Regions from separate parts of the Nibrella viscosa genome, predicted to be linked through region 2. Evidence: riboswitches for the same ligand, from Rfam matches in the RefSeq annotation. Region 2 holds a riboswitch; the other holds the start of a gene.

Region 1 (3,132 bases), on a different contig from region 2:
GGTACGGGTACGACATTCCGATGAGCGAACAGATCGCGGTCTCAACCCGTGGTCTATTCTTGCTGGCCGAACGGTTTGAAGTAGTAGACGCCCGTACTACTCTGTTTACCACCGCCAACTATGCTCTCCATGAACCCCGGCTGATCCGGCGACTGGCCCATAAACATGAGATTGCTTCTCATGGCTACCACCACTGGACGTTTGAGCCGGCTGATCTGGCGTCGTCAAAAGCTGTTCTGGAAAACCTCACCGGGAACCCGGTGGTTGGTTTTCGAATGGCTAATATGGCGAAGGTGGATGCCGGCGATGTGGCGGCTGCAGGCTATGTCTATAACTCGTCGTTGCATCCGACATTTCTGCCCGGTAAATACAATAATCTGCGGGCACCCCGAACGCCGTTTGTGGAGAATGGTGTATTGCAGATGCCGGCTTCGGTGACACCCCGGCTCCGGATACCGCTGTTCTGGTTGAGTCTGAAGAATTTTCCGTTTGCGCTCTATAAGCGGTTATGCCTGCAAACCCTCCGGCACGATGGTCTGCTAAACCTCTATGTGCATCCCTGGGAGTTTACCGACTTATCTGAATACAGCCGGATTGCGCCGTTTGTGCGCCGGTACTCCAACGAGCGGCTGCTCGACCGCACCGAAAATCTATTACGCTTTCTGGGAGAACATGGTGATTTTCAGACTATGCAGAAAGTAGCTTGTTCCCTTTTGTCACATCAACTGGTAACCCAATAAGCCTTCCTGGTGCTACACACCTTCAACGCGGCACCAGGCGTACCGGAACTGGTCAGATAAATACTACATCCCGGATTACCTCGGCTCCAATGTCTTTGTTGATGAGTTGAATCATTTTGTGCTTGGCCGTAACCAGTTCGTTGCGGAGTGGGGCTGAGGCAATTTCAATATAAAGAATGTTGTCGCGCACGTATAGCCGGTTGGTGCGGGAGGCAATAGCACTACCCATCATTTTCCCCCAGAACGCTTCCAGGTACGTCTCATTGAAGCGGCTTTGTAGTTGATACGACTTAAGCATCTGATCAATGGCATCTTTAAGCGTGGTGATGCCGGCTTTGCGGGCCGTATCTTTATAGGGACGGTAGGTATTGTTCATAGTGGAGGTGTCTTCCTACAAAAGTAAGCAACGGTGCGCAAGGAGTAAAGCCCATTTACACACTATTTATTTTTCAGCGTTTCCGGCCAAAATACCGGACGATAGTTGCGTGTCGGCTGTTTTGGTCGTATACTTGCAGCATCAAGTCAATAGCTCCGCCGACCGCTATGCCGGGTCGGATCACGCGTTGATTTATACAGAAGAGGGGAGAGACTGGGCTCTGCGAACCTCTGGCAACCTATCCTGTATACCTGGGACAAGGTGCTAATTCCCACCTAAAGCAATTTAGGGCCTATAAATCACAACCTCATGCTTACACGCCAGTACCTCCGCCGAATGGACGGGCGCTTTCTGCGTCTGTCACTACACATGCTTTATCCGACCCACTCCTGCCGGGCAGGCTCCTGCTTTGCCGAATAATAACTACCTAACCTTCTGGTTTTCAGAAGATGCTATCTTCATTCAGTTTTTCACCTTTTCACCTTTCTAAACGTCATGGCCGATTCATTGCATTTTGAAACCCTGCAGCTCCACGCTGGTCAGGAAACCGACCCCACCACCAACGCCCGGGCCGTACCTATCTACCAGACTACGTCGTACGTATTCAACAGCTCCGAGCACGGGGCCGATCTGTTTGCGCTGCGGCAGTTCGGCAATATTTACACCCGGATTATGAACCCCACTACCGATGTGTTTGAGAAGCGTATGGCCGCCCTGGAGGGAGGGGTGGCTGCTCTCGCAACCGCATCGGGGCAGGCGGCTCAGTTTATCGCCCTGAACAACATCCTGATGACCGGCGATAATTTTGTCACTACATCCTACCTCTACGGCGGCACTTATAATCAATTTAAGGTTTCTTTCAAACGACTCGGCGTGGAGGCCCGCTTCGCCGACGGCGATAAGGTGGAGAGCTTTGAGCGGCTGATTGATGAGAAGACCAAAGCCATCTACCTGGAAACCATCGGCAATCCGGAATTCAATGTTCCGGATTTTGAGGCCTTTGCCGCGCTGGCGCAGAAGTATGATATTCCGCTGATTGTGGATAACACCTTTGGCACCGGCGGTTACCTGTTCCGGCCGATAGAGCATGGTGCAGCCGTAGTGGTTCAATCGGCCACAAAGTGGATTGGCGGCCACGGCACAAGCATCGGCGGGGTTATCGTAGACAGTGGTAAGTACAACTGGGGCAATGGCAAGTTCCCGCAATTTTCTGAGCCGGCCGAAGGGTACCACGGCATGGTGTTCAGCGATGTGTTTGGGGTGAACGGTCCGTTTGGCAACATCCAGTTTATCATCCGCGCCCGGGTAGAGGGGCTGCGGGACTGGGGTCCGAGTATGAGCCCGTTTAACTCGTTCCTGCTGCTGCAGGGCCTGGAGACCCTGTCGCTGCGCGTAGATCGGACGGTGCAGAATGCGCTGGAACTGGCCCGCTGGCTGGAGCAGCACGAGCAGGTCGAGTACGTAAACTATCCTGGTCTGGAGAGCAGCAAATACCACGAGCTGGCGAAGAAATACCTGAAACGCGGCTTTGGGGGGGTGTTTATGTTCAAGGTTAAAGGCGGTCGTGAGGCTGCCGAGCAGTTTGTCAACAGCCTGAAACTGGTGAGTCACCTGGCTAATGTAGGCGACGCCAAAACGCTGATTATTCACCCGGCGGCTACCACGCACCAGCAGTTATCGGAGCATGAGCAGGCCAGTGCCGGGGTAGAGCCCGGTCTGCTGCGTATTTCGGCCGGTATTGAGCATATCGATGACATCAAAGCCGATCTGGAACAGGCGTTTGCCAAAATAGCCGAGCCGGCGTTAGCCTGAAATTTAGTTCAAGGTTTGAGCCGGGCGGCCGGCTCAAACCTCAAACCCATTTCACAATTGCAGTATTTCGATTACAAGTACACCTATTCGCTGGAAGCGGGGGCCTCACTACCCGGCTTTCGGCTGGCTTATACCACGCGCGGAACGTTAAACGCCGATGGTTCTAATGTTGTCTGGATTTGTCATGCCCTGACCGGCAATGCT
Region 2 (3,132 bases):
CAAATTCGACCAGGCGCTCGGTAGCGTCGGGCCGGCGGTTGAGCAGGACGTCTTCCACCCGTTCCAGCAGGCCTTTGGGTATTTCGTCATATACGCCTAACTGACCGGCGTTAACGATTCCCATATCCATACCAGCCCGGATGGCATGGTACAGAAAGGCCGTGTGAATAGCCTCCCGGACGAGATCGTTACCCCGGAAGCTGAACGATACGTTGGACACACCCCCGCTCACTTTGGCCAGCGGCAAGTTCTCTTTGATCCAGCGGGTGGCATTGATGAAGTCAACGGCGTAGTTGTTATGCTCTTCGATACCCGTGGCAACCGTCAGAATGTTCGGGTCGAAGATAATATCCTGGGGCGCGAAATCTACCTTATCGACGAGTATCCGGTAGGCCCGTTCGCAGATTTCGATGCGCCGTTCGTAATTATCGGCCTGTCCATTTTCGTCAAAGGCCATCACCACGGCAGCCGCGCCATAGCGTTTGATGAGTTGGGCACGCTCGATAAACTTTTCCTCGCCGTCTTTCAGCGAAATGGAGTTGACGATGGCTTTGCCCTGCACGCACTTCAGACCTGCTTCGATGACCTCCCACTTGGAGGAGTCGATCATGATTGGCACGCGGGCAATATCGGGTTCCGAGGCAATCAGGTTCAGGAAAGTAGTCATTACCTCCACCGAATCGAGCATACCTTCGTCCATATTGACGTCGATAACCTGCGCACCGTTCTCCACCTGCTGCCGGGCCACCGACAGGGCCGCATCGTAGTCACCCGCCTTAATCAGCCGGGCAAACGCTTTGGAACCGGTCACGTTGGTGCGCTCGCCGATGTTGACGAAGTTGGTCGTTTCGGTAATTTTCAGCGGTTCCAGGCCGCTGAGTTTCTGGTAGGGTTCGGGCTGAGGAATCGGCCGGGGCGGGTATTTGGCCGCAGCCTCGGCAATAGCCCGGATATGGTCGGGTGTAGAGCCGCAGCAGCCACCAACAATATTGACAAATCCGTCGCGGATAAAGCCTTCGATCTGTGACGCCATGCTGGCGGGCGTTTCGTCGTACTCGCCAAACTCGTTGGGCAGGCCGGCATTGGGGTAGGCCGAAGTATAGAAATGGGCTTCTTTGGCCAGGGTTTGTACGTAGGGCCGCATCAGTTCGGCACCCAGGGCACAGTTCAAACCCACGCTCAGCAGGGGCAGGTGCGAAACCGAATACAGGAACGCTTCGGTCGTCTGCCCGGATAGTGTACGGCCGCTGGCGTCGGTAATGGTACCCGATACCATAATCGGCAACGGTTGCGTGCCACACCCCGTAAAAAAGGTATCAATGGCAAACAGGGCCGCTTTGGCATTAAGTGTGTCAAAGATGGTTTCCACCAGCAGCAGATCGCAGCCGCCTTCGACCAGCCCTTTTACCTGCTCGTAGTACGCATCAACAAGCTCATCGAACGTAATGGCGCGGTAACCGGGATTGTTTACATCCGGCGACAGGGAGGCCGTGCGGTTGGTCGGCCCCATAGCCCCGGCCACAAAGCGGGGTTTTTCCGGATTCAGTTGGTTAAACTCCTCCGCCACTTCTTTCGCAATCCTGGCCGACTGGTAGTTCAGTTCATACGCCAGGGCCTCCATATAGTAATCGGCCATGGCAATGGAGGTACTGCTGAAGGTGTTGGTCTCGATAATGTCGGAACCCGCGTCGAGGTACTGCCAGTGAATTTCCTTAATAATGTCCGGCTGCGTGATCGACAACAGATCGTTGTTGCCTTTCAGGTCGTGGGGCCAATCGCGGAAGCGCTCGCCCCGGTAGTCAGCTTCGGTTAAGTTATAACGCTGGATCATCGTACCCATAGCACCGTCGAGGACGAGGATACGCTGTTGCAGGAGGTCGGCAATCTTTTTCAAGGGCACAAGCAGTTAACAGCTCGATTAAACATCGGTTCGTTAGTCCGAAAAGTCTACGTCAATCAGGTAAATTATCGAAGAAAGGGCAGGTGTTGACTGTCACACTTATCTTCCCCCGGCTGGGGTGGAATGTGGCACCGTTTCTGTGGGGAGCAGCCGGTTGCCAAGACTTCGTCGGGTCCAATCCCTCTGTCTTTCTCGATAAGTAACACAAATATATACAAAAAATAGGCGCACCGCCAAACGGTGCGCCTACAGAACCTCCTGAACGGTCTTTTTTACCAGGTATGTTCCAGATCGTCTTTCGTGTACGTATGATTTCGCTCGGCGTACATAGATTTTTCCGCGCTCCGTTTCACGGCCAGCGGATTTTTGGTCGACAGCCGGTACAGTACCGCAATGGGAAACAGAAAAACGTAGAAAAGCAGTGACAGGATAATTTTGCCGTTTACGGCACCCAGCACTTCGGCCAGTTTAAACCACATTCTGACCAGAAAGTCACCAATGACGGGTATAGCCAGACTGACCACCCCTACAGCAACCGCAGCGTACAGCAACCAAACCGATTTAAAGACAAAATACAATACCAGCAATCCGGTAACAATGACTAACTGAGCCTTTACCTTCTCGGTGGTATTCATAGCAAGCTTTCCGATAGCATTCATGGATTAAAACAGGGTGTAAATAAACGGAGCAACGGCCGAGCCACCGCCAATTACAATCAGGACGCCAATCAGCAGCAGCAGGATAATCATCGGTGCCAGCCACCACTTTTTACGCTCTTTGAGAAACTGAAATATGTCTTGAAAGAAATCCATAACTTAAAGTATTAAGTGTAACTTATTTAGAACTTGCCAGCGGTGCGGCTCCGGCCCCTTTGGTCTTGCCGCCCGATGCTACCAATTGAAACAGAGCCTCGCCCACCCGCCTGTTTACCAGCGCACTGGCGTGGGCGTCGTTCCGCCCGACAATGCGGTCATCGGGATCAATATTACGTACCAGATCGGCTACTTTGAGTACCGGTACATTGTTTTTCTGAAAAAAGTCGACTACTGGCTGCGTATACTCTGTTGTCTTTTCCAGGTTATGCGAGAACGGAAACAGCACCAGATACATTTTCGCGTTATGCAGCCGGGCATACGCCATAATCTGATTCAGGTCATTCAGGTGTGCATTGATAATCTCCGGCTTTGTGTATGCGGTTCTCACATACGAAAGATACGAGGAGGCCTTACCAT

The links. Region 2 has a riboswitch for S-adenosylmethionine ahead of metH (methionine synthase). Riboswitches for the same ligand answer to the same signal wherever they lie in the genome.
Region 1: it holds a riboswitch for S-adenosylmethionine, as region 2 does, so the genes downstream of both, ABD931_RS22455 (O-acetylhomoserine aminocarboxypropyltransferase/cysteine synthase family protein) here and metH (methionine synthase) in region 2, are expected to answer to the same signal.

What each region holds. Positions count from the first base shown of each region.
Region 1 covers NZ_BAABHB010000012.1:47,140-50,271, reverse strand. Annotated here, with positions in the region: gene ABD931_RS22465 (polysaccharide deacetylase family protein) at 1-740, shown strand, start outside; gene ABD931_RS22460 (DciA family protein) at 793-1,116, opposite strand; SAM riboswitch class I at 1,306-1,417, shown strand; gene ABD931_RS22455 (O-acetylhomoserine aminocarboxypropyltransferase/cysteine synthase family protein) at 1,612-2,928, shown strand; gene ABD931_RS22450 (homoserine O-acetyltransferase family protein) at 2,986-3,132, shown strand, end outside.
Region 2 covers NZ_BAABHB010000005.1:421,119-424,250, forward strand. Annotated here, with positions in the region: gene metH (methionine synthase) at 1-1,894, opposite strand, end outside; SAM riboswitch class I at 1,997-2,102, opposite strand; gene ABD931_RS15630 (SxtJ family membrane protein) at 2,173-2,559, opposite strand; gene ABD931_RS15635 (DUF5989 family protein) at 2,563-2,712, opposite strand; gene ABD931_RS15640 (SGNH/GDSL hydrolase family protein) at 2,735-3,132, opposite strand, start outside.